2 regions of the Oceanobacillus sp. FSL W7-1304 genome follow, and region 2 is predicted to be linked to the other one. Evidence: predicted binding sites of a transcription regulator. Region 2 holds the regulator's gene; the other holds the start of a gene.

Region 1 (16,746 bases), 650 kb from region 2:
AGACAGATTGACGGTCTCGGGGGAGCCGATTCCCTTACGAGCAAATTAGCGATTGTCAGCGTTTCCCCTCGACCTGACGCTGATATCGATTATACGTTTGGACAGGTTGGAGTAGGCACAGGAAAAGTAGATTATAACTCCAATTGCGGAAATATTTTAAGCGGGGTGGGCCCTTTTGCAATCGATGAAGGCTTAGTTGCTGCCCAGGAACCTTACACCACCGTTAGGATTTTTAATACGAACACGAATGGAATTATCGAAGCGAAAGTTCCTGTGGAGTCTGGCAAAGCCCGTTCAACTGGGGATTACACGATTGACGGTGTACCAGGAGTAGGAGCAAAAATCATGTTAAACTTCTTAAACGCATCTGGGGCTAAAACGGGCGAGCTTTTCCCTACAGGAAAGCGAAAAGAAATACTTTTAACAGAAGCAGGAGAATTTGAAGTCAGTGTTGTTGACGTAACCGCACCTGTTGTATTCGTTCATGCAAATCAGTTAGGTTTAGCTGGTACAGAACAGCCGACAGACCTTACGAAAGAACATTTAAGCATGCTGGAAAAAATACGCTCAACAGCTGCTGAAAAACTTGGATTCGTAAGCGATGCGCATGACGCAACAAAAGAAACGCCATCCAGTCCTAAAGTAATCATGGTTTCTCCTAGTCAAACCTATTCAACGGTACACGGCGAGTTCGTTAAACGAGAGTATATTCATTTAACCGCTCGAGCAATGTCCATGCAAAAAATGCACAAAACATTTCCCGTTACTGGCGGACTATGTACTGCAGCAGCTGCTAAACTGAAGGGAACAGTCGTTTATGAGTGCTGCAATAATCCTGATGCTGATGAGATCATCATCGGTCACCCGTCTGGTTCCATGGATTTCCTTATTACATTTATAGATAATGGTCAATATGTTCAATTCGAAAAAACCGCTGTTGCAAGAACCTCTCGACGTTTAATGGAAGGATACGCATATGTTCCTAAGGAATTATTTTGGAATGAAACGGAGTCGATTCGTAGATAAGATTCTTTACATGATAAAAAAGCTTCTCTATTCGAGAGGCTTTTTATCACTGTTACGAGACAACGACATCTTTTGCATTTGATTTAGACATGGAATGATGGACAACGATAAATAAAACAATGCCTATAAGCATCATTCCGCCCATTAAGGTAAATCCAACACCTGCATGAGTACGGTCAATCGCGTGACCAATACTATAAGCCAAAACGGATTGCAACAAGAGGGAAACACCCATCCAGACAGACATAGATCGCCCCATGTATCTTTCTGATACCAATTCCATCAGAAGTACATTCATGTGTATTCGTATGGATGAATTGGACAAACCAATCAACATACTCCCTAAAAATAACCAAATAACATGATGCTGAAAGGATAGAGATAACATTACCACGGTCGCAAGACTAAAGAACATAACAATTGTATATGGTTTTGTTAACTTCTTAACAATGGATGCAGCTAAAAATCCCGAAAGTAATCCACCAATCCCATAAAACATGTCTGCTGTTCCAAAAACTGTAGAATCGGCTTGCAATAAATCTTGAACATAACCTGGTAATATAACATTGAAGACCATTGTTGTCGTTAACGGAATGACGGAGACTATACCAAATAAGAATAATTTTGGTTTTCTTTTTAAGTAACCAATCCCACCTTTGAAGCTCTGTATAAAAGTTTCCTCTTTTTCCCTAACTTTGATTTTAGTACGGTAAATGACTCGAATTAAAAAGATACTACTAAGTAGAAATGCAAAAGCATTCATAAGAAGAATGAATTCAAAACCATAGAATTTATAGAGAATCCCAGATACTGCGCCAGCCGAAAACATCCCCACTTGCAAACTAATCTCTATCAGTGAATTTCCATTCACAAGTTCATCTTTTGTTAAAATTTCTTGAGTTAAGCTCCTGGATGCAGACATATAGATTGTCCACCCAACACCATTAATGATGGTGAATAGATATAGATAAATCATGCTAAATCCATCAATCAAAAATAGAAGCGTGATAATAAAGATTAAGATTGCACGTATAACGTGTGCCGAGAAAATAATTTGCTTTCTACTAAAACGATCCGTTAATGTACCGACAAGAGGGAAACATAGAAATCCTGCTAAAAGATTAAGCGCTAATATAAACCCGACTGCTGCAGCTGAACCCGTACTATCAAGCACATACCAATTCGCACCGATTGTACTCATTCCAACACCGAAACCTTGGATAATGTCAGAAAGGAAGAAGTTTCTGAAATTCCTGCCTTTCAACATGTTAAAGAGCATTGCTCCCACCTCCTTTTACGATATACCGTCTAAGATGATCTTGTAATTGACTTGTGTACTCCTTTAAAGATTGATTTTTCATCGCTGAATAAATTGAAAAAGTCGGTAAACGATTCAAACCACAGTATTCGAAAATTTTATGTATGGGGAATAATACCTCATCTTCTGAGTACCCCTCTAAAAAACTAGTCTGACTACCATTAAATGCCTTTATATTAGCTCCCCACGAAACAGAAAGCATGTATTCCTTTTGAGTAAGTAAACCACCTCGACCGAATTTCTTAGCCTTCGTAAAAAATATATCTGGGACAAATACATCATCAATGTACTTCTTAACAATGCCTGGAATACTAAACCAATAAATAGGTGTTTGTAGGATCACAATATCCGCCCACTGAAATTTTCCGATTTCTTCTTTAGTGTTATAACCTGCTATAATTTTTGTCTCCTTCAGTTCAATATGGTGCTTGCATTCTTCCCTAATAAGATCAACCATGTAATCTGTTAATTGACCCTTTGCTCTTTGAAATACGTCATGACCATTAATTAGTAATAATTTTTTCATTCCTCTTCCCCACTCTCATGTTGTTTTCCATCTACAGTTAGTTTAAAATAAAATCATCCATTATAAAAGATGATAATTTCGATGAAATCAATCGATCATATCGATTATAGGAAGGAAGAAAGAAATAGGTGGAATTTAAATATTTACAAACATTTATAGTTGCAAGCGAAACCTTGAACTTTACAAAAACGGCCGCTAAACTTCAATATGCCCAGTCTAGTGTCACTGCCCAAATTAAGTCTCTAGAACAAGATCTACAAACTCCTCTCTTTGAGAGACTTGGTAAGAGGCTTGTTTTGACCCAAGCAGGAAAACAATTAAAAAGTTATGCCCACCAAATTGTACATTTAACAGATGAAGCACGAACAGCAATTGAGGCTGGAGAGAAAACAGGGACAATTATCGTTGGAGCACAAGAAAGCCAGTGCACTTATCGTTTGCCTGAGCTTCTTAAAAATTTCAAATCAAAATATCCACTAGTAAATTTAATTTTCAAACCTGCTCACTCTGATGAAAGTGCAACAGAGTCTTTGCTGAAAGGGGAATTAGATCTCGCTTTTATTATGGATACCAACAAACCAAATCCTTATTTAGAAACCAACCCTTTATTACAAGAGAAACTTATACTTGTTGCTTCACCATCAAATTCATTAGTTTTTAAACCTACCGTACTACCAGATGATTTACGAGAAGAAACGGTCTTATTGACAGAGAAAGGGTGCTCATATCGCAATATGTTTGAACAAAAGCTGTATGAGTACCAGGTATCACCGAAAAACACGCTTGAATTTGTTAGCCTGGAAGCTATCAAAAAGTGCGTAGTCGCCAATTTAGGAGTGGCAATGCTTCCAGAAATGACCGTTGCAGAGGATTTAGAAGAAGGATTATTAGTGGAATTAAATTGGGACGTGGAAATGCCCGTATTAACTACACAAATGGCTTTACACAAAAATAAATGGCTCACACCCCAATTACAAGATTTTGTGCACCTGACAAAGACGTACTTTTCTGCAGGAATTCATCATTCGTCTAGTAGTCGCCAAAAGAAATTCAACTGCTGATTAAATTTATCTTGTAAAAAACCTTATATACAAAAGGAGCGCTTATCTTTAAGAAAAGCGTTCCTTTGCTGAAGATATTAATTTTTAAAAATTGATCTATAAATTTAGATCAAATACTACGAAACGGATAAAGGAAAAAATGATGTGAATCCATTGTATCAATTTCTATTGCCACTCATTCAATAGCTGGATCCTGATATTTCTCTTTTTTGTTTAATACAGTTGAAGAAGAAATCTACGATTAATTATTATTAATAAATAAGTGATATTTATTTCCCTTTTTCAAATACCTTCCTTGAATTTCTCCAACGCCTTCTACTACAAGTGAATCAATAGTTTCGATAGGTTTATCCTTTATAATGAGTTGTAATTTTTTTATGTCTTGCAAACTACCTCTAAAATCAGCAATAACAGGTTGTTGTAACAGATAGTCTGCATTGTTAATTCTTACCTTAATAAAGTTTTTATGTAAAAACTCATCTTCTAGGTAAATAATATTCATTGGATCAAAAGATTTTGCAGTTATATCACCCTCAATACTTAGAAGAATTCCTTTTTGTTCATAAAACTTTTTAAATTCTTTCTTCCTATTTTCTAATGCGAAATTAATTACTTCATCGGTTTCTAAGCTTATTTCGGTGAGATGAATAGGATTCCATTTTATAAAGTTACCTGAGAGGCGTTTGAACAAATCGTATAATGTTTCCTCTGTATCCAAAAAACTTTCCTTCCAACTTGGTGAAATCTCATCTAGTAGTAAACACATAAACAAACCTGAACTATAACAGCTTCTTCGTATATTAGAAGTAGACTCATATTTGTTTGTTAAGTATTGCCCGTATTTTTGTAAAACCGAACCATAAGCTAGTGGGCTTTTCTCTAAGTAAGCTTTTAATTCCACATACCACGCAGGCCCCTCAATGGTTTCAATTAAGTTTTCATATAGTAGATACTCATTTATTATTGCTGCTCTTTTTTCTTTTAGGTAAAAGAAAGTATTAAGATATTCTTTCTTTGCATGAGTATTATTTTCTAATAACGCATTATATAGATTTATTCTTTCTAGATTTCTTAATTGCACACTTTCTCTCAATAAAGGATATGTGATTCCTAAAATTTCATCAGGAAATCGTTTTTCCCCCTTCATATATTGATAACCGTGAAATAATTCGTGTACGAGAATAGAAAACAAGCTTTCATAGTCCCCATATAATTCCAGATCTACAATTGCTGTTGGATATTCTTCGTAGAGCATTAGAGTACAACCATTAAACTGCTCATCCCGTTTTAATACTTGATATGTATTTTGTAGCTTACTATTAAATTTAGGATGGTTGTATAAATAAACATTGCAATTATCATATAGGGCATAAGCAACCATTTCAAATCCTGGCCAATACTTTTCCAAATCTGCTTCTACTAAGTCTTGTGTTATTCGATTTAAATAGTTAGTCATAATTATTATTTTCCTCCCATCATACAGTTAACATGGGGATTTATTATAAACAGGAAGTAATATTTTTTTAAAAGCTTCCTTATTGAATTAATTACCTGCCATTTATTTTAAGTACATATTTTCACAAAACTATCTCTAAGCCCCTTCATTCTGAACTGCTAACTGTCTAATCCCTATTATCCAGGGAATGCTGACATTCTTTTTCACTATACTTCGTATCTCCTTCAAAACTATCGGTCACGCCATCCGCTGAAAGGATTTCTTTATCACAAAATTGCCCAACATGCTTTTCTTTTTTCGTTAATCCATAATAATAGGTTATATTCGGTTCATCTTTAAAAACTACCATATAATGTCCATGATAAAAATCCTTATTAATGAAGTGCTTCGGCTCTACATAATGTGCTTCCTCCATCTGTTCTTCTGCATACCCCATCTCCTCCAGATGTGCTGGGACATGCTTATTCACAAGGTATTTCGTATATGGATTTCCGTTGTTCAGTACATATAGAAAACCAGCTGGGACAGCAATAAAAAAAACAATAAAGAAGATGCTGACTATAATCAGTAGCTTTTTGGTACTCATCCGAATCACTCCGATTCATTATAATGGTAAAGGCTTATTTTACATACATCCTCAAGACATTTACCATATTTCATTCTAGCTTGATTATAGCTTTATTAGAGCTTAGCAGCAATTAATTATTCTATATTTTCAGTCAAAAATAACAATAATTGGAAAATTAATGTTAACCGTGAAAAATCCCCTACTATTACCCTCTGATTTTTCATTTCCATCAATATCGGTTATAATAAAGTAAGTAATTCCATAAAATATAAAAAGATCGCTAGTGCTGCTACACTAGCGACCATACAATAGCCCTTCAAGGGGGCGACTCACATTAGAGTTATACCAATAACCACCCTAATTGCTCGTCAGGCTTATAGGGTGGCTATTTTTTTTGATCTGACAGCACAGCCACAATTAAAGCTCCAAATGAAATCATTAGAACCAACGCCTCATATACCGTCATTATCCATCACCCCCTTTCGGATTAAAAAGGGGTGAGCCGCCACCCATGAAAGCCTTCTTGTACAAGTTCTATTGTAGCAAGAATGCATCACTTTTAACAGAACATATTTTCCCATTTTCGTTTATAATGCTGCAATCGATTTCAAGACTTCACTACTAAGCTCTAAACGAGAAAACTAAACGACCAGAACATCCATAATGTCACTAAATTTCACCCTCGTGCGATCATCGTTATCAAATACAATGCAGTCATTTGAAACAACGCTTAACAACTTTCCCTTTACTTTATGAAAACTATGCGCTTTATAATATTTAACCTCCACTGTCAGATTATCATGTATTGCGAGCTGCAATTTTATGGCGTTTTCTTCCACCTGTTGTTCGTCCAATATCGGTTTTTCTTTATAATTATATTCAATTTGTAAAGCTTTTAACATTTCGATATGCTCTGGCAGCATGAGTGCTGTCCATTTCTTCGATCCGCGATCATGTATCATGCACTTGCCGCCTTCCTGTTTGCTTTCTGTACCGACAAAATATTTTCTATTTTGAACGTACGGACCCGCTTGCGATAAAAACAATATGCTAAAATATGATCTTCACGTATCCCTAATACACGCACAAATCGTTGCGAAACCTTACCATTACGTGCCATATAAATCATTTCCAACTTTATCTTCTCATGAACAGCATGATTTAATAATTTCATCTTATCGCACTCCTTAAATAGAAACGTTTGTTCTATTATATCACAAAAACCGAACATATATACTGTTATTTATTGACATTGATAATTTACATTTTCTTGCATATACTAGGAACAAACGTTCTAAAGGAGTGAGTCAATTGGACTATTCTTCTTACCCCCGTCATGATGTGCTTTGTATTGATATGCGTTCTTTTTACGCAAGCGTCGAGGCAATGAAACTAAATGAGGATCCGATGAAGGTTATGCTTGCCGTCGTTGGAGATCCAAACAGATCTGGGAGTATTATACTAGCAGCATCTCCTGCCTTAAAGCAAAGATATGGGGTAAGTAATGTAAGTCGTTATTTCGAATTACCAGACGACCCGAACATTATCGTTGTGCCAGCCCATATGGCTGATTATTTAAACGTATCCGTTGAAATAACAAAATTACTGCATGATTACGCACCACCAGAAGCAATCCATCAATATTCGGTTGACGAAGTTTGGATTACCGTAAATGGCCTGCAAAAGCTTTTCGGAAGTCGTCAGGAGATTGCATACAAGATACAGCGTGACATATTGGACCGATTTGGTATCACTTCCTCTATTGGGATTGGGGATAATAAATTTCTCGCAAAGGTCGTCATGGATTTACACGCTAAAAAAACAGGGATTGCAGAATGCAAATACGAGGATGTACCAGAAAAACTCTGGCCAACTCCTGTTCAAAACATTTGGGGAATCGGACATCGAATGATGAAGAACTTACACCGCATGGGAATTGTCACACTTGGGCAAATCGCCAATTATAAACTAGAGCTTTTACAAAAACGCTTTGGCGTCATGGGAGAACAACTCTATTGGCATGCATGGGGAATTGATTTAAGCCCTGTTTTTGGCGACTTCACAAAACAAGAGCAAAAAGGCTTCGGACATGGTATATCTTTGCTTCGGGACTACACGAGGGAAGAAGTTTCTTACTGCATTCTTGATCTTTGTGAGGAAGTATGCCGCAGGGCTCGCACAGCAGGAACGGCAGGAAGAACCATCCAGCTTAGCATTTCCTATTCAAAAGAAACAGCTGGTGGATTTTCACGTTCCCGATCGATTGATATCCCTACCAATGTGACCATGGATATGTATGGAGTTTGCATGCAATTATTCCAGGAATTTTATGATGGAAAAAGCATGATTAGACATGTATACGTCACCTTAACAAAGCTATTCGATCAGACCGATGTCCAGCTCGATTTATTTGAGGATCGCGCAAAGAAAAATGACATCGGCTATGTAATGGATGCGATTCGTGATAAATACGGATCCACTGCTATTCTCCGCGCTTCCAGTTATACAGATGCAGGGATCACGCTGGAGCGCAGTAAGAAGATTGGTGGGCATTATGCTTAGGAATCTCAAGGGACAGCTTAGCTTGTCCCTCTTCCCCACTCTATTAGAAATTTACACTTTACTGAAACTTCCCGCCTTTCCTTTTCGTATTATAGATAGAAGGAAAATAATGGAGGTGAGGACATGGAATTATTCGTGAAACTGATTTTTGCAGCAATTATTTTCGTATACAGTTATCGGTTTATTATCACGCTAATCAAAATGAAGCAAGAAATAGTGTTTCCTGCTTCGATCGAGGAATTTAATACCATTCGAAAACACCCGGAAAAACCTGTATATCCTCCTACCTACTCAAAGCAAAAAACTGGGATTATGATTTACGCTTTAACACTTATTTATTTAACCGCGATGCTCATTGCAAGCTATTTTTTTGATTTATTTTGGTCTATATACCTACTACTCATCCTTCCAATTTTCCATCTGTCTAACCTTTTCAATATGTTTGTGTTCGTACAGGATGGAGTCTTATGTGGCGCGCGCTTTGTCCCATGGAGGAAGATTAAATCATTTGAGTTTGTACGTATCGATGTGAATCACCGATATTATGGATTTTCCAAGGATGTGAATGATCAATATGAATTGAAAATTAAGACACGTTTTGCCATCTTAAGTTGTGTTGTCACTTCCAACGAAATGAAGGAGCGATTAAGGTATTTATTAGAGGAACAAAGAATCAACGAATTGAGCTTGGGAAAAGATATAATTTACTGATATAACGCGATATTGGGTAGACAGGAATCCCAATACCGCGTTTTTTCCTTCCATTGACCGCTAATCAATCTCTACTCAAATAAACTTACCTAAGACGAACTTACCACTATCAAACGAAAAACAGCTATTCCGGATAGAAGAATATCCAAACTTTTACTGGTTAAACTAACGATGAATCCACTCGAAAGGAGCTTTTGCATGAATCAATTAACACAAACCGAACTAGAAAATTTACGAAAAATGATTGGTGAACATGGAATGATTGCGAACAAATTAGAATCCTACGCGGCATCTGCAACAGACCCAGAACTAAAAACGATTTTACAACGAGACGCACAATCTGCAAGGCAGGCACAACAACAGCTGTTACCATTTCTACAATAGGAGGAAAGAAGCATGCTACAAGATAAAGATATTGTGAACGATTATTTAAATGGATTAAATGCAAGTCTAAAAAGCTATGCAGGCTATATAAGTGAAGCAAATAATTCGCAACTCAGACAAACACTTGTGAGTTTACGTAATGGAGACGAATCCCGCCAACGGACCGTTTATAGCTATGCACTGCAGAATGGTCATTATAAACCAGCACAACCCGCGACACCTGAAGAGATTCAGCAAGTAAAAACGGAACTAAGCTCAGGTCAATAACTATTTATACATGGAAAAGCATTTATTTTCTTGAATCGCAGAATATCCTTTTCACCATAAAAATCGGCAAATAACATATTTGCCGATTTTATTTTCCTTCTCCGTTCCATCTTACCAGTGACATCCTCCTCCCCTATATATATAATGTTGATAAGATTACTAAGAATTAAAGGAGACTTAAATCATGAATATCGAAAACATCGAAGCCTTTGTGTTAGTGAACCACTTTGGCAGTATTAACAAAGCCTCCAAAGCACTGTTCTTATCACAGCCTTCCGTGACAGCACGTATCCAATCCTTAGAGCGAGAGTTAGATACGAAACTTTTCGATCGAGTTGGCAGACAACTCGTGATCACAGAGCAAGCAAAGGAATTTCTTCCTTATGCAGAGCAAATTATTCAATACTATAAAACTGGCAAGAAACAATTAAAAGTGAAAGAATTATCCGACCAGTTAGTAATTGGATGTACAGAACTCGTATCCAATTACTTAATTCCAAAAGTCATACCCGCTTTTACAAAGAAACATCCGGACGTGCAACTAAAGCTGGTTACAGGGTCAAGTGATGCCATTCAAAATAAAGTATTGAATCGTGAAGTTGATATTGGTTTTGTCAGGAATAGTTCTCATCCGCTTATTACATCTGAAAAAGTATTGGAAAGTCCAATCAACCTGTTTGTACAGCCTGACCATCCTTTTGCAAGCTTTGATTCAATTAACATCGAAGCATTAGCACAAGAACCGATTATCTTTTTTGAATGTGGATCATTAGATTGGTCCATGATACGGAATCTATTTCAAAACCTAAGTGTCAAACCTATTATCCAATATGAAGTAGATAATATGGAAGCTGCAAAAGGCTTGATGGTAAGTGGAACGGGCATTGGTTTTCTCCCAGAAATCAGTGTACGTAATGAACTGGCCCGTCAAGAACTAGTTCATGTGAATTTACCTTTTGTATCAAATCTGTCGCTGAAAACAAACATGATTTTTTACACAGAAGAAACACCAAACTATTATACGGAATTACTAGAAATCGCTAAATTAGAAGGAAGCAAGAGAAACTGAAGCAGAGAAATGCACATTCCAGATCTAAATTGAACCAAAAGAACAGTTTAGGCATATATGATAAAAGCTGAGTTATCAATTCACACCACTATCCGCCTAACTATATAGAACCTTTCTATAAGGGAGACCTTATTTTTCTATAAGGAGAGTTATTGTTAGATTAAGTTACGCGTGATATACTAATCGATAATCTCAAAACCAACTAAAACCCTAGGAATAATCAAAGTTATTCATAAAGCGGAGGGATGAAATACGATGATAAAGATCTCAAATATAAAGAAAAGCTTTAAAAATAATATTGTTTTAAAGGATATTAGCTTTCAAGTGACTGAGGGTGAAGTGGTAGCCATTATTGGTCCATCTGGCTCTGGAAAGTCGACATTGCTCCGCTGTATCAATTTCCTAGAAAAACCTGATTCTGGAAAGATTGAGATCGGTGATGTAACAGTGGATACAACGAAGGCAACCAAATCAGAAATACAGAAATTGCGCATGCAAACATCGATGGTGTTTCAACACTACAACCTTTTTAAAAATAAAACAGCTCTAGAAAATGTAACCCATTCATTAAGAGTCACAAAGAAATTAAACAAAAAACAAGCGGACGAAATCGGACGTCATTTATTGAATCAAGTTGGACTTTTAAGCAAAGCAGATAGCTACCCGATCTCCCTATCTGGAGGACAGCAGCAGCGAGTTGGCATTGCGCGGGCATTAGCGGTAGGTCCCAACGCCATTCTATTCGACGAACCTACTTCTTCGCTGGATCCAGAATGGGTTGGTGAAGTACTGCGTGTCATATCCAGTATCGCCAATAAGGAGAAAACAATGATTATCGTAACCCACGAAATGAAGTTTGCCAGGGAAGTCGCAGATAAAGTCATTTTCATGGATGATGGTTTAATTGTAGAGCAAGGCACACCTGAAGAAATTTTTGATAACCCTCAAAATGAGAGAACAAAGAAATTTTTACAGAACTATCAAAAGCACTCCTCCGTGGAGTTAGATAAGGATATAGAAAATGGCAAATTTGCTCTTCTATAACTACAAGAAAGATGGCGGTGTCTTATATGAATTTTGATTTTGGGTATATGATTGAAATTATTCCTGAGCTATTAAAATATGTACCAGTTACCCTATATATATCAATCGTTTCCATGCTGTTTGCTATTATAATCGGAATCTTCCTTTCTTTAATTCTAGTGAATCGAATTCCAATTTTACAGCAATTATCCAAGGTGTACATTTCCTTCTTTCGAGGGACTCCACCACTCGTGCAGCTTTTAATGATTTATTTTGGCTTGCCACAATTAGTCCCCGCGCTTAATTCAATTAGTGCTACAACAGCTGCAATTATTGCATTTAGCTTAAATGTTTCAGCATACCTTGCAGAAATCTTTCGGGCTGGGCTGGAGTCTGTAGATAAAGGGCAAGCAGAAGCTGCATTAACGGTAGGTATGACGTACCCCCAAGCATTACGAGGAATTATCTTGCCACAAGCCGCACGAAATGCGATTCCTGCAACAGGAAATACATTTCTCGGTTTATTAAAAAATTCCTCACTCGCATTTACCATTGGTGTAACAGAATTACTCGCCCAAGGAAAGCTACTTGCAACAGCTACGCTTAATTTCTTTGAAGCTTATATGGCAGTTGCACTTATTTATTGGGGACTAACCGTTGTATATAGCAGCTTACAATCCTGGTATGAAAACCGTATTAGTAAACCTTACGTAAGAGAAACTTAAGTTGTTGGAGGATACATGAACATGAAAAAACGAATGATTTTAATTTCCGTCCTAATATTACTCTTTTTAAGCGCATGTGGACAAAACACAGATAACGGGTCAGCAGGAGATGATACTGTAATCAAGGTGGGCGCAACACCCGATGGCTATCCACAATATTTCTATGAAAATGAAAAATTAGAGGGCTTTAGCGTTGATATGATAGAAGCTATTTTCGCTGAAATCGGGTATGAGGTTGAATGGGTCGTTACGGACTGGACTGGTGTGCTCGCTTCCTTAGAAACCGGGAAAATTGATACGGTTGCGAACTTTGCACAAACACCAGAAAGAGAAGAAAAGTATTCCTTTACAGAACCCTACTACTATTCCAGAGCTGCTCTTGGAGTAGCACAAGATAACGACACGATACAGTCCCTAGAGGATGTTAAAGGTAAGCAAGTTGGAAATGTAACGGGATCCAATTATCAAAATGTATTAAAAGAGCAGGATCCAAATGATGAAATAGAAATTATCAATTATGAAACACCAGATGTTATTCATCAGGATGTTGCATCAGGAAAAGTGGATGCATTTGTAACTGGAAGAGAAATCCTGTTAGCACAAATAAAAGATAAAGGAATCCCATTGCAGGTGGTTGGGGAAGCATTTGGAGAAAAACTAGTCTCCCTTCCATTTGCCAAGACAGATGAAAATGAAGCGCTTATTGCTGAAATTAATGAAGCAGTAGAAACATTAAAAGCTGATGGTACATTTCGAGATTTATCGATGGAATGGTTTGGTGAGGATGTAACGATCAGTCAAGACGAACAATAATTACTTGGGGGATTTTGCATGGGGAGAGTAAGCGGTAAGGTAGCAATAGTAACAGGCGGGGCATCCGGCATGGGTGCCTCCCATGTCAGAAAGCTCATGACAGAAGGTGCGAAAGTAGTTTTCACCGATGTCGCCACTGGGGAAGGAAAAGCATTACAAGCTGAGCTTGGAGAGGGGGTATTGTTTTTACAGCACGATGTAACAGATGCTGCACGTTGGGAGCAGGTCGTTGCAAAGACAGAGAAAACATTTGGCCCAGTGAATATTCTAGTAAACAATGCCGGAATTAATTATAGCGAACATCTAGAAAACTTCCCTGAAGAAGCCTATCGAAAGGTTATTGATGTTAACCAAACAGCTGTTTTCTTAGGAATGAAAGCTGTCGTCCCTTCAATGAAAAAAGCAAAGCATGGTTCCATTATAAATATTTCCTCCAATGGTGGCTTAAGAGGAAGAACAGCAGGCATTGCTTATGGAGCTTCTAAATTCGCTGTGACTGGAATGACAAAGGTAGCGGCATTGGAGCTGGGACAGTATCAGATTCGTGTGAATTCCATTCATCCCAGCCTAGTAAATACAGGCATGTTTTCCGAACAAGCCGGTGGAGACGCAGTGGCAACTGACCGCCCGTTGAACAGGGTGCTAACAAAAGAAGAGGTATCCAATCTCGTTCTTTATCTCGCCTCTGATGAATCCAGTTATACAACTGGGGCTGAATGCGTCATTGATGGTGGTTTGACCGCAAGATAAGAAAGGAGGATACAAGCCTATGGTGATTGATTTTAAAATGAAAGCACCGATTCCAAAGTGGGAAGCAATGTTTGAAAACGGCAAGACAGCATTACACGGCGTTTTTCATCAATTGGAAAACCTTGCACCAACAAAGTCTTCTACTGTTACAGATGTACTAAATGAGATGGATGAGCAGGGAATTAGTTATTCGGTAATTCTCGGTAGAAATAATGAACAAGGAAGCTCAAATGAAGAATTGAAAGCTTTCTTAACAAGCCCTCAAGGGGAACGATTCTTCGGCTTTATTGGGATTGAAGATATGACAGTCGATGAAGCTGTAGCTACCATTCACCGATATGGGAAAACTGGTGTTTTTCATGGGGTTGCAGCAATTCCATCAAAAATCAAACCATTAACCCCGATAGGCGATGAAAGCTTAGATCCCATTTTTGAAGCTTGTTTAGAATACGACTTCCCTTATTGTATAACATTAAGCTTGCTCATCTCGCTGACAAGCGAAGCACCTGATTATGATTATATCCATCCAAAGCAGCTTATTCGTGTAGCAAAGAAATATCCAGACTTAAAAATTATTATCTCGCATGCAGCATGGCCATTTGTTCAAGAATCTATCGCAGTTGCGACACATTTTCCAAACATTTACTTATGTCCCGACTTTTACCTCACCTTCCCTGGAGGCAATCAATACATAGAAGCTGCAAAGTCAGGATTGGAAAATCAACTTTTATTTGCAAGCTGTTATCCAAATGTTCCTTATGCTTATGCGATAAAACATTATCAAAGCTATGAATTAGCACCTGAACTTTCAGCAAAGATTTTCTATGAAAATGCAAAACGTTTGTTAAAAATTGATATATGAAAAAAATTCAATAAAAGAAAGGAAGAATTAAAATGGCAATTAAAGATTTAAACGTAGTCGTTTGGTCCAAACAAGGTTGCAGTTACTGTGCGGAGGTAAAGCAATATTTAAATGAAAAAGGCATTACATACAAAGACATTGATGTAACCGATCATGATGACAGACGTGACATTCTAGAAGTAAAATACGGTGTTCGACACGTACCTGTCGTGGAAATTGGTCAAGAAAACCAGTATGAAGCGATTACGGAAATAGGTGTGCAATATATTGAGGAAGCGTTGAAAAATAGATAACAAACCGTTCTCCTGCTTGTCATTCGGGCAGGGGAACTTTTTTATGTCTTTGTGAAATTGCAAGATGCTTTTTTTATTCTGCTTTTACTCTTTCCCTCTCCAACAAAAAAAGATCTACTAAAAAGTAGACCTCCTCTAACTAAGCATGTTCCTTCCGCTTCACTTTCCCAAAAAAATAATCAAGCTGTTTTTTCGTTCGATTCAACATATCCACATCTAAAATCGGATTATCACTTGTTTTATCTATCTCACTGTCTTGAAAGTAAAGGCCCTTTAAATTATGACCTTTCACAGTGGCCAGCAACGGTTTCAAAGCATACTCCAGGGCCAATAAATGGGATAGGCTCCCCCCGGTCATCACAGGTAGTACATGGGTATCCTGTAAAATATCCTGTGGCAGCATATCGAACAATGCTTTTAATACGCCAGAGTATGAAGCTTTGTATACCGGGGATCCAACAATTACACCGTCTGCATTTTCCAAATCATTGGCGATTTCCTTGATTTTATTGCTGTTGAAGTTTGCAAAAAGTAAGTCCTCCGCATCGACATCCTTTACAGAAATATGTTTAACGGAAAAACCTTCTTGCTCGGCAAGCTCGCCTAGATAGTAAAGAATTCGCTCTGATCTCGACAGCGATGAAGGACTTCCCGAAACAATTACAATATTCATATTACGCACAACCATCCCCCTCTCTTAAACAGTAACCCTATCAACAAATATGGGTACTTCGTTTAATTACTCGCTAATGTCTTCTCTAAATGTTCAATACCAACTTCTGTCACTGCTTCATATGCATTTCCTTGGCCGATTTCCACAACTGGAACATGGCGTACCCCATATTTTGCTTCTAAAATATCTCTTCGATCATCATTTTCTGTGACATCGATCGTTTGATAAGGTAACCCTTTTTCCTCTAAATACGTTTTTACCTCATTACAATAACTACAACCCTGTTTAGACCAGACTACGATAGATTGATTGTTTGGCATGCTTTATCCCTCACTTCGTTTTGATATGTTCTTTTTTATAGCGATTTTCAATAAAAGGCAGCCCTAAATTTCCTCGTAATGTATCACTTTCATAACCGCGATTATAGTAACCTTTTTCCACTAAAATTGGAACAACATGCTCGAGAAAATCTTCATACTGCTTTCCAAGTACATACATGCTCAATACAAAGCCATCTGCCGCATCCTGATCAACCCATTCGATCATTTTGTTCGCTACTTGTTCATACGTACCGAAAAATTCATTTTTAGGAGTTGCTACACGTAATGCTACCTCTCTTAACGTTAAGTTCTCATCTTTTGCCATTTTTTTAATCTCAT
Region 2 (16,746 bases):
TTGTAAAATAACTCGAGATGGTTTAAAAGGAACATCTACACCTTCTCCATCCTTCGTTCCCCAGTTTGCAAGGGCTTCAACATGTTCATCTTTGATTTGATGTCCATCATGCTGACGCAATAAAGATTCTAGTAGTACACGGATGGAAAACGGCAAACGCCCCACTTTACCGATCCCAGATTCCTCCAAGCTTTTTAGGCGATAATAGTTATACTTCTTACCTTTCGATTCAAATTGCTTTTTAGCATTAAATACATTTTGATTCGCCATTTTGTTACCCCTTTCATTCACTACTTTTGTTCCCACCTTTAATTAGACAAAGGTATGACAAAATTCTTTCGTTTCAAAAAACGCATCAAATTATTATTAAAATAGGCCTTACATACTTATAATATAGGAATCTACCAGATAAAACAAATAATTGTTCTAATTAAGGCTATATCAATAATTTATGTAAACCGATAACTAAACCTTATACGATGCACCTGAAGTTTTCATTGCAAGTTATCAATTAAAATTCATTCCTCATTTGAATCCGTGAATACAAGCTGGAACGTACTGCCTTTCGTCGGATTTTGTTTTATTTCCAAATTTGCATGGTGAGCTTCAAGAATTTGCTTTGTGATTAGCAATCCCAACCCTGTACCGCTTTGCTTCGTCGTAAAAAACGGCTCTCCAAGCTTATGAAGAATATCAGTTGAAATACCACGGCCCTCATCTTGGACGGAAATAATAATCTTACCATTTCCCTGTTGCGTTGAAAGTATAATCTTCCCTGGCTCTTCCATTGCCTCTATTGCATTCTTCACTAAGTTAATTAGAACCTGTTTAATTTGGGAGCGATCACAGATAATTTCCGCATTTACTGGTCGTTCAATTAAGATTTCAACATTGTTTAACGATGCTTGCGGTCTTAATAATGTGACAATGTCTTCTAGCATGTTTATAACAGGTTCAAGTTGCTTATTATCTGTTAAGGGCTTCGATATGTATAAAAGTTCTGAAGTAATCGTTTCGATTTTTTCAATTTCATCAATCATGATTGTGAAATATTCCTCTTTACGATCAACCCCTGCCTGCAACAACTGTAGAAAGCCTTTTAGAGAAGTTAATGGATTTCGAATTTCATGAGCTATCCCTGCAGCTAACTGACCCGCAACTGTCATTTTTTCGGAGCGAACCATCATTTCTTCCGTTTCTTTTTTATGCGTAATATCCTTTAAGTAAACGAGGTAATGCATAGGTTTCGTACCGCCATCTGTCCATTCTTCAACAATACAATCTAATAAAACATGGTTTCTATCGTTATTAAGAACGTTCAGAACGAAATTCTTCCTACTATTTTTCTGAGTTTTTATTTGTTCTCGAATATAAAACACATCGTTATCAGTAAATTTTTCATCCCAGTGTGTTCCCAGGAGATCTTCCATCTTGTAGCTCAGTGTGGTCTCGACTGCTTTTGTGGCATAAACAATTTTCCCGTTTCCATCGACAATTAAAAAGGCATCACTACTATTTTCTTCAATCCAATTTTGTACGGATAGGGGTAATGCAGTAACTCTATTGGTATTATTTGTTCTACTAAAAAAAGCTGATATATCCTCGCCATTATTATTATTAACTCCCATAACTGCTCCCCTTTCTAGTAAATCACATCTTATAATATAATTATGATGATAACTTATAGAGTATGACACTTGTTTATCTTTTTTACTCCCATTATAATAGAAAGAAATAGATACCACTTGAATGATTAATCAATGTAATTTTACTACAAGTATAACAAAAAATAAATTAATTATTACAATTGTAGCTAATATTCATAACTATTGCGTTTCGTACATTAAAAAGTTAGGTGAATAGCATGTCAATAATTATCGTATTATGGGGGTTCTTCTTAATTAGTTTGATGGGAATAGGTGGATTTTTCATGTTCCGTAAGTTCTTAAAACGTTTGCCAAAGGATGACGGAAAATCAATCATGGACTGGGAAGAATACTATATGGAAAAAACACGTCATATGTGGAAAGATGAAGAAAAGCAACTACTTGAAGAATTAGTATCGCCCGTTCCTGAGCTTTTTAGAGATGTGGCAAGACACAAAATTGCAAGTAAAATTGGGGAAATCTCTTTAAAAAAAGAGCAAGATTCGATTACACAATCTACTTTAATCGAAGGATATATTATTGCGACACCAAAACGCGATCATAAATTTCTAATTAAAAAATTAAATCAAAAAGAAATCGATATCACTCCATACCATCATCTTTTCGAAGCGTCTCAAGATAATTACGCAACAGACTGGAAAGAAAAATATAAGTAAATGATCTTTCCTCATCGAATAGATTCATGTCGACTAGCGATTTACGGTCTGCCCTCTCCGTTCATTGGAATGGTTCGACTTCCTGAACATTCTTACGTAGCAGAATCACTCTGGAGTATAAGATGAACTTGGCTTTTCACCATTATGGGCGAAAAGCCAAGTTCATCGGAAACATGTCCCTTCCAGGGGTTCCCGACATTAGGTTTTAACCTGTTTTTGGTAAGCCAATCTTCGCCTAGTGTCGATGCCTGGCCCGATTTCACAACAAGGATAGAAATGCGACTAAACCACATGTCTTAGACAGCCATTCGGCAAGTATTCTTTAGATTATCATGAGGCGAAGAAAGTCTTGCAACGGTTTTAGCTCTTCGTGGAAGCAGTTTCTCCGGTATCTAAGTTATCCACGGGATTCAAATTTCATAGCTTCCTAAAAAAAATGCGCTTACCCATTGGGTAGCGCACTTTTCTTAAGTTGCAAGAATTGATAGAGCATCGATACTCTCCATGTTACGATCATACCAAATGCAAGAATAAAGAACATTCCGCTTGTTTCTCCAAAAGAAATCGTACTTCCGAGAATTAATTTAATAACGATCCTTACAATTAAAAGTCCAAATAAGATAAATGGAAATGCCCGAGAAGGTACAAGAAAAATATCTTGATCCCGAACTTCGAATTTTGAAGATTTTATAAGTAATATGGAAAAAATCATACCAACAAAGAACGCTTCCAATACTTGAATCCAAGCAATATGGAATACTGGGAAAATAAACATCAATGCACCAGTACTCATAAATAATGGCGGCAAGATAATTTTCTTTACGGAAGCTGGCTTCTTCGCTGCATTTAACCGTACAAATATCATTCCGATAGCCATACCTGCTGCTACAATTGTACTCGCAACCAACCAAAACATGTCAATCACTCTTTCATAAAAATGAATCTATTCCAGATTCATTGATTCACTTTAGTTCACAGTTTAATAACCCACCTGTAAAGAAGCCAATTCACAACGGCTATTAAACGAACTTCATTTTTTTGTTTTTCAATACTATAGTAATATATGCGGCTGTATAAATCCATTAAAATCCGGAAAAACCAAACCATCCCGCTAAAAATCCTGTCAGTTTAGTCATCCAATCAAAAAAGAGTGCAATTCCCATTAATACCATAACCCAACCACCAATAGTAACGAGTCGGCTGCTGTGCTTCTTAATCCACTTTAATTTGCCGATAAACAGGGATAGCAATATAAATGGAATAGAGAATCCTAGAATGTAACTGATCATCATAACCATACCCACTTCTGGATTCGTTGCTGCTAACGACAAAACGATGAGCAAAATCGGACCAACACATGGTGTCCAACCAAGCGAGAAAGCCATTCCAATAATAATAGATCCAAAAAATCCTGCTGGACGATTTTTAAAATGAATTTTTCTATCCTTCATCAGAAATTCAAAGTTTAATATACCTACAAGTACAAGACCAAAGAAAATGATTACAATTGCTCCAATTTGTCTAATAAGGTCTTGGTATAACGAAAGAAACTCTGCAATAAATGTGGTAGAAAATCCAATCATGATAAATATACTTGAAAATCCAATCAAAAAACAAAACGTATGTATAAGTGCTTTCTTATTGAGTTTTTTATTTTCATCATTTATTTCACTAACACTCATACCAGTAATATAAGATAAGAAAACTGGATAAAGCGGTAACACACATGGTGAAATAAAAGATAGAAAACCCGCTCCAAATGCGAGGAAAATATTTATTTCTGACATTACAATCCCCCTATCATTTCCATTTTCTATTCTAACAGAAAATGTTATAAAGGAAAGCAATTGATTTTGACAAATACCGTACACTTTGATTAACACGTACGATTACAGGAAAATATCTCTACAAAATTATATCAGCAATATTATTCATACTCGTTTAAAACATTTTCTATTAGCATGACATATCACCACACATACTTAGCGGGCTATAAAATGATCAAGAACATAAAAAAACCACTCCTTCTGCTTCATTTTTCAACAGGTAAGTGGTTTTTGAGAAAAATTAACCTAATTATTTCTAAAGTGCTGTGACAATTTAACCAAATAAAGTTTTTCCTATGTAAAAGGGTTAACTAACTACTGTCAAACCCTTGATACGAGTGCTTTTACTTTTCACCTTGATTATTCATTGCACGCATCATTTGATTAATTTTCTTTTGCGACGGTTTTTGACCCATTTGCATCATTAATGTCCGAAGCATCTGCTCATTAATAGGTGGATTCTTTTTCAAATAGCTCATCATATATTTTCTTGCAATAAAAAATCCAAGAGCAACACCAGCAATTAACGCTGCTATAGCAATTAGTACGACCCAAATTGTGCTCATCTCTAGTTTCTTCCTCCTTCGTGTTGTCTCTAATACAGTATATTAAATTAACGATGAGAATACAATCGATTACGAAAAGATTGTAACAAATTTATCGAAAACCTGGTCATTCAACGTTTTTCACTTAATTCAAGTTTTTCTTTAGATACATATCAATGCTTCTAAACGAATCTGTTTAATACTATAAAATATGCGTGGGTAGATGTTATTAAGAAAAAGGATTTGAATCTCTCTCTTAATAATCTACATACAATTTCAGCTTCGTATGCTTCGTTAGTTTTTAGAAACATTTCTTTTCCTTCCTGATTATGTCTTTGTTAATACCTTTCTCATCATATTGTATATTCAGTTCTTCATCTTTAAATCCTTCGAGTAGATACATTATCTTAGCACACATGTGTTGGTAAAAATACAGATATAAAAGTAATTAACCCAATTTAATTGCAATAGATGTCGGTTGATCAACATAACTGAAGCCATGCCTCAACTGCAGTCGCGAGTGTTCTCTACCTCGACTAAATTATAAAAATGAAACCGTTGGGTATACGTCGGTGCAATTAAAGGATATAACGAGGAAGGTTATGGAGCGCTATTTAATTGGAGATAAAGCTGTTCCTTATAAACGGAATGATAGAAGTTGGAAAATGTAAGAGATTATTCTTTAACAATCATTCTATTATTTTGCCACAATTTACTGATATAATGCTATTGAGGTGAGAATAAAATGGACTTTAAATCTATTGCTAAAAAAGGTGCTAAGGCATGGAAGGATATGGATACACAAAAGAAAGACAAACTAAAACAAGAAATAACCAAGAGGATAAAGAGTGAATCTGCTAACAAAATGATTAAAAAACTATTTAAATAAGCAACTAAGGTAAATAGGAGTACATAAACATCTACATTTCCATGCCCTCCTTTAACCTGATAGAAATAACCATATAATTACATAGATAAGGGAGCACCCTAATGGATTACCTTAAAATAGCAAAAGAGTATTATTTAAATCTGATTGAAGTAAGCATACTTATTTATCTCATTCGTGCATTTCCTAATTCAGCATCAATAGAAGAAATGACATGCAATGAAGTTGTTTATTGGCAAGTTCAGAAAGGACTTGACAAATTGATTGAGAAAGAACTAGTAAGCAAAGTAAATCAAAAATATAAGATTCAAAGAGATATTTTAATTTGATGATATGGCTTATAAAGTGTTGTCAATTAAAAGGTCCCCACACGCAGTGATATTAATTGACAATGGTGTTCCACCTAGAACCATAGCTGTTCGTTTGAGAAACACTATTGATATGATATTTATTCTCATTCTACTAAGAGCAAGAAGATAAAGCAGTCAGTACATTCATTAATAGACTAGCTGGGGCTAATTGATTTAGGTTAGCCCCTAAACACTACAGCACAAAGCTTTTTAAAAGTATATTAAATTAACGGTGAGAATACAATATTTGCCTCATTCTAACACTGTTTTTCTGTGTGATTGGAGAAACCCAACCATAATTGGGGGCTTTTTTTCCTTGGACAAATACAAAGGGATAGCAATTGCGTAACATAGGAAATAACAGCATCGCAGCATCTTGTAATTCGTTGCACTGAAAATGCAAACGCCCATTTTCTGCATGAAGGCGAATCATAATATCATTTTTAGTTAGGTACAGCATGTGACCATCTGTTTGAATTGACATCTGGTTAAGAGCTTGACTATTTAACTGTGCTGCAATGGCCTGTAAAGAAATATGATGGGTAATATATATGTATTGGTCTCTCAAATCTTTTCTAGTTGGATTAGCCTCATATTCTTTAAGAAATCGGTGTAGTATATCACTTTTATGAAAATAAGATCTTGCGACATCCTCTTTGATCCAATAAATAGCATACTCCATCATCTCTACTCTCCTCCCCTTTTAACTCTATTATCTATTATAGAGAAGCTGTGCAGAAAAGAATGTCATATTACCATGCAAATACCAACTAATTTTGTCGAATTGACAAAACAAACCGGGAAAGTATATTTTTTTCTGTTATTTCACCTTTTTTATGAACAAAATTTTACTATAAAGGCTTTCTTCGAACAATCCAATTTTGCATAAAAATAAAGATGGCTCCAAAATGGAACCATCTTTATTTTAAGCTTTATTTTAAAACGTCCTTAACATGCTTGATAACATTTTCAACTGTAAAGCCATACTCAGTGATTACTTTTTCTCCTTTTGCAGAAGCTCCGAATCGATCAATTCCGATGATTGCTCCCTCATTGCCAACATAACGGTCCCAGCCGAATGATGAAGCCATTTCAATACCGACACGTGCTTTCACATGTGGTGGCAATACTTCATTACGGTATGCCACGTCTTGCTCTTGGAAACGATCCCATGAAGGCATACTTACGACGCTTACATCAATATCTTTTTCTAGTAATTCTTTCTGTGCAGCTACCGCTAATTGAACTTCAGATCCTGTTGCAAGTAACAGTGCATCAGGAGTTTCTTTCTTAGACTTACTAATTACGTAAGCACCTTTCTTAACACCTTCGTAGGCGTTTTCTTTTGTACCTTCCAGTGTTGGCAAGTCTTGTCTTGTTAACACAAGTGCAGTTGGCTGATCTTTTGATTCTACTGCTAGTCTCCATGCTGCTTGTGTTTCATTAGCATCAGCAGGACGAATCAATGATAATCCCGGAATTGCACGCAACGCAGCTAGATGCTCTACAGGTTCATGCGTTGGTCCATCTTCACCAACAGCAATTGAATCATGTGTAAATACGTACGTAACCGGCGTATTCATAATAGAAGATAAACGGACGGCTGGACGTAGATAATCACTGAAAACGAAGAATGTACCTGCATACACATTTAAACCACCGTGTAACGCCATACCATTCAACGCAGCGCCCATTGCATGTTCACGAACACCAAACCAAATATTTCTTCCCGCATAATTTTCTCGAGTGAAATCTTCATCATCATTCATTGTTGTTTTATTCGATCCTGCTAAGTCAGCACTCCCACCGAAGAAATTAGGTACTGATTTTGCAATTGCATTCAGAACTTTCCCAGAGGATGCTCTTGTTGCCAATGTATCTTCTCCTGGCTGGAATACTGGAAGTTCTTTTTCCCATCCAGCAGGAAGTTCTCCGTTTATTGCAAGCTCAAGCTCGCCGGCTGCTTCTGGATATTTCTCTTTATACGCAGTAAACAATTCATTCCATTGTGATTCTTTTTCTGCACCATCTTGTACAATTTTTTCATTAAAATCTACATATACTTCATCCGGAACATGGAAATCATCATGTGTCCATTTATAATATTCTTTTGTTAATACTACTTCATCTGTACCTAAAGGCGCACCATGTGAAGATGCAGAAGCAGATTTATTCGGTGAGCCATAGCCGATAATCGTTTTTACCTCGATTAATGTTGGCTGTGTTGTATTGCTTTGTGCCTCTTTAATCGCACTACGAATTGCATTTAAATCGTTTCCATCTTCTACACGAATTACTTGCCATCCATACGCTTTAAAACGCTGCTCTGTATTTTCAGAGAAGGAACGGTTTAGGTCACCATCAAGTGAAATATCATTTGAATCATATAACGCAATTAATTTACCTAAACCTAAATGTCCAGCAAGCGATGCTGCTTCGTGTGAAATACCTTCCATTAAATCGCCATCACTAACAAGTGCATACGTATAATGGTCAACAACGGATAAATCTTCTTTATTAAACTTAGCAGCTAAATGTGCTTCAGCCATTGCCATACCAACAGACATTGCAATCCCTTGGCCAAGTGGTCCAGTTGTCGCTTCTACACCATCTGTATGATTCACTTCAGGATGACCAGGTGTTTTAGAGTCCCATTGACGGAAATTTTTCAAATCATCAATTGTAAGATTATAACCAGATAAATGAAGCAAGCTGTATAAAAGCATGGATCCATGTCCAGCAGAAAGTACGAACCTATCTCGGTTAAACCATTTTGAATTCTTTGGATTATGATTCATAAAGTCCGTCCAAAGCGTATATGCCATTGGCGCAGCTCCCATTGGTAAACCCGGGTGACCTGAATTTGCATGTTCGATCGCATCAATCGACAATGTACGAATCGTATTTACTGATAACTGTTCAATCTCATGTGACATAGTTTCTTGCACCTCTCGTTTCTAAATTAATGGAGTATTCTTCTTCATTCTATAATGAAACCGGTTTTGTAACAAGTAATTCCTTCTATTTTGTTTGCTGTCCAAACAAAATAGAAGCTAACAATGAAATCTTTCGTAAATTAAAACTATTGGAGATAACACAAACAAAGAACAGCTGACCACTTATATAGTAGATCTAACTGTCCTTTATGCAAGCAAGCATTATGATTAATGCATTTTATTCCTTTTTTGTAAATCTCGAACTTTTTGTGGTGTAACATCATTTCCAGCAGGGTCAATTACTGTCATTGTTTTAAATTGGTTTTTAAAAGAACTCCGTACATTATTCAAATATTCTTCTCTTAATTGCTTTTGTTCTTTTTTTTCCTTATCGGATAAACCTTCTTCTTTAGCTTTCTTCGCCAATATATTAATACGTTCTAGTTTTTCTTTTGATAGCATAGAACGGACCTCCCACTATTTAAAATAACATTAGAAAACTTGGCATTCGTCAAGATTTCAGGCGAATGTCTTACCAAACTGCAAAGTAGTATGCATTCCTTCTTATTTGCAAAATAAAAGACAAGAATAATAATCTAATTCCTGTCTTTACATCGTACTCTACACGCTAGCGATATTCAAGTATTTCGAAATTCTTTATACCTCCGATGAACAGTTGCCTTCGAAACATTATACCCCAATCCATTTAATGTTTTTGTAATTTCATCAAAGGTAAGGTTGTTTTGACGCAGGCGGACAACTTCCTCAATCGGAAATGAAATACGATCTCTTCCTGGTGCGTGGTTAATATTGGAGAGGTTTTTACTTGGATTATAACCTTCTCGAATAGCCTTTTTCACCCCACGTTTTATTTTCATGTTGTGAATTTTTCGTTGGTATTCCTCAACAATTCCTACAATCTGCAAAACCATCGAATCTGATTCAGTTAATTCCAACTCTCCATCTTGCATCACTGTGTAGATAGGAATCTGCATTTTATTCAACTGATGAAATAGGGCAATTTTCGTATTCCCCCTACCTAGTCTTGTCTCATCCTGAATCAATAAACAATTAGCTTTGTTTGCAGAAAAATAATCGAGCATTTGAAAGATACCTTCTCGTTCAATTTGATAGCCACTCTCTTGCTCCTCAATACAATCAATAACCGTAAAATTATATTTTGCTGCAAGATTGAATAATTCTTGCTTCTGCCGAGCTAATGAAGTTTCTTGCGTTTTTTTATCTGTACTAACACGGCAGTATATCAGTGCATTCAAAACGTCGTGCCCCTTCGTAAAATATTTTACCCACTAATAATGATAGAAAAGTATAAGAACCCTAATGTTAACGCAAAAGCTACTAAATAAAAAGCATCCGTTTTTGAAATTTTTTCAAACATGATTATAGCCCCCTTTTTAAGAACGACTGTTCGATTAACAAAAGTATACTACCGAACATATGGTCTTGTCAACTTTTTTTTAGAACGAATGTTTGCTTAAGTATACGTAAAATGGTAAACTATCATTAATAAATCCTATGTGAGAGGTGAAAAAGAGATGACAAAACTTTCAAAAAGACAACAAATGATTCTTGAGTTTATAAAAGATGAAGTTAGAAAAAAAGGATATCCACCGTCCGTACGTGAAATAGCAGCCGCTGTTGGTCTTGCTTCTAGTTCTACCGTTCATGGGCATCTTGAGAGAATTGAATCGAAAGGATATATTCGCCGGGATCCTACAAAACCAAGAGCAATCGAAATTATGGATCTATCAGAAGATAGTCATATACCTAAAGAAGAAGTTCGCTATGCTCCAGTGATCGGTAAGGTTACTGCAGGTATTCCAATTACTGCCGTTGAGAACATCGAGGAATTTATTCCGCTTCCTAGTACAACCGCAAGTCCTGATGATAATTTATTTATTCTGGAAATTGATGGAGAAAGTATGATAGAGGCCGGAATTCTTGATGGAGATATGGTTATTGTTAAGCAACAAAACACTGCAGATAATAGTGATATTGTTGTTGCAATGACCGATGATAATGAAGCAACAGTAAAGCGATTTTTTAAAGAAAAAGGACATATTCGCCTACAACCAGAAAACGCGACGATGGAGCCGTTAATTTATCAAAATGTCACGATTTTAGGAAAAGTAATCGGATTGTACCGAAATATTCATTAATCTATCGGCACGGCCGGAATAATATTCCAATATATACGTATTCAATAGCCCTATCACAAAAAGTGTTGGGCTTTTTTCTATTCGTTATCAGACGTTTTATAAACAATATAAATACCGTTCACACTTATGTATGAACGGTATTTGGAACTAATCGTTATATGAAGTTTATTAAAAGGAGTTACAATACATCACTCCGATAATTTGGTGATTATTTCGTGGGTACATGCCAAATATCAAGCATTGAACTTCACTAAATATTTAACCGCACTCACCAAATAAACACGCTTAATAATTTGTTAGATACTGCTCTCTCTCCCATGGGTGAACAGTTGTTCTGAACATATCCCATTCAATTTCCTTCGCTTCAATAAAGTGTTCAAATAAATGCTCACCTAGTGCTTCAACAAGTACTTCATCTTTCTTAAGTTCAGTTAGTGCATCCATTAACGTAGCAGGTAAATCTTTAATACCATTTGCTTCGCGTTCTGCTTTATCCATTACATAGATGTTACGATCAATCGAAACTGGCGGCTCCATTTTATTTTCCACTCCATCTAAGCCAGCAGCTAACAATACAGAAAGTGCCAGATATGGGTTTGCGGCTGGATCTACACTGCGAACCTCAATACGAGTGCTTAACCCTCTAGATGTTGGAATTCGAATTAATGGACTACGGTTTGATCCAGACCAAGCAACATAACAAGGTGCTTCGTATCCAGGAACTAATCGCTTATAGGAATTTACTGTTGGATTTGTAACAGCTGTAAAATGCGTTGCATGTTCTAATATTCCAGCAAGGAATTGAAATGCAGTTTTACTTAATTCCATATCACCACTTTTATCAAAAAAGGCATTCTCTTTACCGGAAAACAATGACATATTCACATGCATTCCAGAGCCATTTACTCCGAATAATGGTTTTGGCATAAAAGTTGCATGCAGATTATGCTTTCTTGCAATTGTTTTAACAACTAATTTAAAAGTTTGAATATCATCTGCATGCTTGATCGCATCAGAGTATTTAAAGTCAATTTCATGTTGCCCTGGAGCTACCTCATGGTGAGAAGCTTCAATCTCAAAGCCCATTTCTTCCAACTCCAAAACGATATCCCGACGGCAATTTTCCCCTAAATCTGTTGGTGCTAAGTCAAAATATCCACCATGATCATTTAATTCAAGTGTTGGCTCACCATTTTCATCCAGTTTGAACAAAAAGAATTCAGGTTCAGTCCCAATATTAAATGCAGTGAATCCTAACTCTTCCATTTTCTTTAGGTTACGCTTCAAGTTGTATCTCGGACATCCAGAAAACGGTGTTCCATCAGGATTATAAATATCACAAATAAAACGAGCTACCTTTCCTTTTTCTGAAGTCCATGGGAACACTACAAACGTATCCAAGTCTGGATGTAATTGCATATCCGATTCTTCAATACGAACAAAGCCTTCAATCGATGAACCATCAAACATCATTTTATTATCCAAAGCTTTATCTAGTTGACTTAGCGGGATTTCGACGTTTTTGATAGTTCCAAGCATATCCGTAAATTGCAAACGGATAAACTTAACGTTTTCCTCTTTAATTTGCTTCTTGATTGATTCCTTTGTAAATCTCTCTCCCATACTTGCTTCTCCTCCTAAAAATATATTATAAATATGCTGCGGGAAGCTCCTGAAAAACGTCGTTAAATATCATTGCTTCCCTCACATACTTAACACCTTTTTCATTAGATGCTTGGTATTCGTAAAGGCTATTCTTAGAAACTAATTCATCAAATTCTAAGAAAACCCAACACTTGTGCAAACCTCTTGAGAACAACTGTACAGTTAGGAAATTTTAAGCTTACCTAACTGCGAAAAAATCTTGAAAGTTCGCCTTGTCGCAAGCTTGTTCTTCCCAGTCTACCAGCTTCACTTAACTCATGTTTTAAAATTTTTCGAAGTTCTTTATCAGATATATCCGATTTCTGCTCAACCTTCTCCTCAACGATTACTTCCCCCTTAAGCAAAAGCTTTATCCCGGCTAGATTCAAGCCTTTATCTAAAAGGTCCTTAATTTCTAAAAGTTTGTCAACATCATTGAAGGAAAACAAACGTTGATTGCCAGAGGTTCGTTCCGGTGTGATTAATTCATTTTCTTCATAATATCTGATTTGTCTCGCTGTTAGTTCAGTTAGTTTCATAACTATACCAATTGAGAACAAGGGCATCGAACGACGATCTTGATCATTCAAAAGATAACCCCCTAAGCTTTTATAACAACATTATAAATTATGTAAGGTATCCTGTCAATTATATGTCAGGAATTCTAACATCGTTTTTCATAGAAACTTTTTATAGTCATTCTATTCCCTTTTTAACCGGTAAAAAACCTTTATCCAATAATACTTTTACGGATTCTTTTAAAGCGATTTTCACATGAGAATAGGTTAATCCTCCTTGAACAAATGCTGTAAAGGGCTCTCTTATTGGGCCATCTGCTGATAGTTCAATGCTTGCACCTTGAATAAATGTACCAGCGGCCATAATGACCTCATCCTCATATCCCGGCATTTCGCTAGGGTACGGTGTAACAAAGGAATTTACTGGAGAATATTGCTGGATGGCCTGACAAAAAGCTATCATTTGATCCGCTTCTTTAAAGGTTACCGATTGAATTAAGTCTGTTCGTTTCTCCTTATAATCTGGTGATGTTTGAAACCCGACTAACTCCAGAAAACGCGCGGTTAACACTGCTCCCTTTAACGCTTCCCCAACAATATGTGGTGCAAGGAAGAACCCTTGATACATTTCTTGAAGCATGTTCATCGTAGCACCGGTCTCTTTACCAAGTCCTGGAGCTGTTAAACGATTCCCGCATTGGTGTATTAAATCCGCTCTCCCAACAATATATCCACCGGCTCGTACAATTCCACCACCTGGATTTTTAATTAAAGAACCAGCCATAATGTCTGCCCCAACCTGAAGTGGTTCCTTATCTTCCACAAATTCACCATAGCAATTATCAACAAAAACAATAATGTCTTGATTGATTTCCTTTACAAAACGAACCATTTCACCAATTTGGTCAATTGTAAAAGATGGTCTTTCATCATATCCTTTCGAACGCTGGATACCAATAACCTTTGTTTTCTCATTGATTGCATGTTTTACCTTTCTATAATCAATTGAACCATCCGCCGTCAGTGAAACTTCATTATAATTAATATGAAAATCCATTAAGGAGCCCGCATTATTTCCTCGTTTACCGATTACTTCTTCCAACGTATCATAAGGTTTTCCAGTTATATAGATTAATTCATCATTCGGTCGCAACAACCCGAATAAAGCTGTGGAAATCGCATGTGTCCCGGAGACGATTTGCGGACGAACGAGTGCATCTTCTCCGCCAAAGACATCCGCATAAACAGCTTCTATCCCCTCTCGCCCTAAATCATCATATCCATAACCAGTCGTCGAATTAAAATGACTATCGCTAATCCGATTTTTTATAAAAGCATCGAGTACTTTCTTTTGATTCATTTCTACAATCGTATTAATTTCTTTAAATCGCTCTCCGCAATTTTCTTCTGCTTGTGTTATCCAATTTTCTATCATCTGTTTTTGTTTCTCCTCTTCTAGCTGTTCATTTGTAAAAAGAAATGTCGACTACATTTAATTCATTTTCTATAATAAGAAATGATTCAATGCATGGTCTTTTCTTATAGACCCTTCAATCAAATATTTATTTTTATCTTCATCAAACTGTTTATAAGTAATAATTGTCTCTTTCGTAAGTTTATTGATTAAATTGCCTTGATCGGGATTTAATTCAACCGAATAAGGTTGCCACTGTTCTTTAAGCATGTCTTCCACCTTTTGCAAAACCAACTCATTGTCCTTTTTATCGTATGCACTTACTAACAGGTATGGATGATTCTCTGGTATAAAGTCCCCTTCCACCATATCTCTTTTATTATACAGTGTCAGCATCGGTAAATGATTTGCCTCAAGCTCTTCAAGCAAACGATTTACAGTATCCTGCTGCTGCACTTGGTCCGGATGGGATGCGTCTACTACATGTAATAAAAAATCTGACTCAACGACTTCTTCTAATGTTGACCTGAAGGAAGCAATTAATGCTGTTGGAAGCTCCTGAAGGAATCCAACTGTATCTGTCATAAGCAGTTCAAACCCTGAAGGCAAACGAACCTTTCTCGTTAATGGATCTAATGTTGCAAATAAGAGATCTTCCTCAAGTGAGTCACTCATCGTTAATCGGTTAAATAATGTTGATTTTCCTGCGTTGGTATAGCCTACAATCGCTATTTGGAAAGTAGCATTATTTTTTCTTCTTTTACGGTACTGTGTTCTTTGGTTAACAACTTGCTTTAATCTGCTCTTAATATCATCGATACGCTTATTTATATGTCTTCGGTCCGTTTCCAGTTTTGTTTCCCCTGGACCTCTTGTCCCGATTCCGCCCCCAAGTCTTGACATTGCCACTCCTTGACCATGTAACCTCGGCAGCATATATTCTAGCTGAGCGAGCTCAACCTGCAGTTTCCCTTCCTTCGTTCTCGCACGCATTGCAAATATATCAAGGATAAGCTGACTGCGATCAATAATCCTTACTCCAAGAAGGTCTGTCAAGTTTCTTAATTGTCCTGCCGAAAGCTCATCATTCGACAGGACGAGATCGATTTCCACTTCTTCCATAAACGCAATCATTTCGTGCACTTTTCCCTCACCAATATATGTAGCAGGGTGGATACGATTTCTATTTTGAGTCATAACCTTTTCTACCGTTCCACCTGCAGTTTTGCTTAATGAGATCAATTCTTCTAATGAGGAAGAAAAAAGTTCATCACTTTGTGTCTTTTGTTTTACTGCGATAATTAGTATTTTTTCTTTAGACATTTGTAACCTCTTTCTTTTATGTCTTGCTTTTGTATTTCCATCATAACAAAGAACGTTAATCAGGGTCTAATTGTAGGTCATTTCCAGTAAGTTGAATCAAATCTTTCGTTGTATAAGTCGCTTGCTCTAAAACACGCACTGCATGTAATCGAATTGCACGCTCAATCACATTTCGTACATACCTTGCATTGGAAAAATTTCTGTTTTTCTCATAGAGCTTTTTATATAGATGATTTCGCAGCTCCCTTTCTGCTTCTTTTGTTAGGTTATATTCCCGAAGCGATGCCATCTGCTTCGCGATCTCCATCAATTGATTTACCTCATAGTTTGCAAACTCAAGGATAAAAGGAAATCTGGACTCCAAACCAGGATTAAATGTTAAAAAGCGGTCCATCTCATACGGATAGCCAGCCAAAATAAGGACAAAGTCATCATGATTATCCTCCATATGCTTTACTAAGGTGTCAATCGCTTCTTTACCGAAATCCTTTTCTCCACCACGCGCTAAGGAATATGCTTCATCAATAAATAGTATGCCACCCATCGCTTTCTGAATAATTGCTCGCGTTTTTTGCGCTGTTTGACCAATATATTCCCCTACAAGATCAGCTCTTTCAGCCTCTATAAAATGCCCTTTGGAAAGAATATTCATATCATAATACATTTTAGCCAGTTTTCTAGCTACCGTCGTTTTACCTGTGCCAGGGTTACCTTTAAAAAGCATATGCAATACTTGCTTCGAGCTTTTTAATCCCATTTCTTTCCGTTTTTCATTCATTAAGATTGTTGCATAAATTTCCT

What was found. The regulator LexA, encoded in region 2, represses DNA repair genes until DNA is damaged. The targets are predictions, from matches to a motif close to CGAACATATGTTCG.
Region 1: NYE61_RS19045 (DNA polymerase IV) is a predicted target of LexA. The motif match lies at 7,180-7,193, and genes of this name have one in related genera.

What each region holds. Positions count from the first base shown of each region.
Region 1 is NZ_CP150211.1:3,828,095-3,844,840, reverse strand. It holds gene NYE61_RS19085 (PrpF domain-containing protein) at 1-1,026, shown strand, start outside; gene NYE61_RS19080 (MFS transporter) at 1,079-2,305, opposite strand; gene NYE61_RS19075 (NAD(P)H-dependent oxidoreductase) at 2,295-2,870, opposite strand; gene NYE61_RS19070 (LysR family transcriptional regulator) at 2,999-3,931, shown strand; gene NYE61_RS19065 (hypothetical protein) at 4,173-5,387, opposite strand; gene NYE61_RS19060 (DUF3139 domain-containing protein) at 5,554-5,973, opposite strand; gene NYE61_RS19055 (YolD-like family protein) at 6,597-6,917, opposite strand; gene NYE61_RS19050 (hypothetical protein) at 6,914-7,129, opposite strand; gene NYE61_RS19045 (DNA polymerase IV) at 7,267-8,517, shown strand; gene NYE61_RS19040 (hypothetical protein) at 8,641-9,228, shown strand; gene NYE61_RS19035 (hypothetical protein) at 9,427-9,612, shown strand; gene NYE61_RS19030 (spore coat protein) at 9,625-9,879, shown strand; gene NYE61_RS19025 (LysR family transcriptional regulator) at 10,064-10,948, shown strand; gene NYE61_RS19020 (amino acid ABC transporter ATP-binding protein) at 11,204-11,992, shown strand; gene NYE61_RS19015 (amino acid ABC transporter permease) at 12,019-12,696, shown strand; gene NYE61_RS19010 (transporter substrate-binding domain-containing protein) at 12,718-13,509, shown strand; gene NYE61_RS19005 (glucose 1-dehydrogenase) at 13,528-14,259, shown strand; gene NYE61_RS19000 (amidohydrolase family protein) at 14,279-15,121, shown strand; gene NYE61_RS18995 (glutaredoxin) at 15,160-15,414, shown strand; gene ssuE (NADPH-dependent FMN reductase) at 15,554-16,087, opposite strand; gene NYE61_RS18985 (glutaredoxin family protein) at 16,150-16,407, opposite strand; gene NYE61_RS18980 (LLM class flavin-dependent oxidoreductase) at 16,418-16,746, opposite strand, start outside.
Region 2 is NZ_CP150211.1:267,991-284,736, reverse strand. It holds gene acnA (aconitate hydratase AcnA) at 1-270, opposite strand, end outside; gene NYE61_RS01420 (ATP-binding protein) at 519-1,628, opposite strand; gene NYE61_RS01415 (DUF2621 family protein) at 1,865-2,323, shown strand; gene NYE61_RS01410 (cytochrome c biogenesis protein CcdC) at 2,766-3,239, opposite strand; gene NYE61_RS01405 (cytochrome c biogenesis protein CcdA) at 3,406-4,110, opposite strand; gene NYE61_RS01400 (YneF family protein) at 4,494-4,715, opposite strand; gene NYE61_RS01395 (hypothetical protein) at 5,440-5,583, shown strand; gene NYE61_RS01390 (hypothetical protein) at 5,685-5,909, shown strand; gene sirA (sporulation inhibitor of replication protein SirA) at 6,157-6,615, opposite strand; gene tkt (transketolase) at 6,863-8,866, opposite strand; gene NYE61_RS01375 (DUF896 domain-containing protein) at 9,095-9,328, opposite strand; gene NYE61_RS01370 (recombinase family protein) at 9,505-10,143, opposite strand; gene lexA (transcriptional repressor LexA) at 10,423-11,046, shown strand; gene glnA (type I glutamate--ammonia ligase) at 11,332-12,669, opposite strand; gene NYE61_RS01355 (MerR family transcriptional regulator) at 12,894-13,256, opposite strand; gene NYE61_RS01350 (methionine gamma-lyase family protein) at 13,387-14,643, opposite strand; gene hflX (GTPase HflX) at 14,713-15,945, opposite strand; gene spoVK (stage V sporulation protein K) at 16,001-16,746, opposite strand, start outside.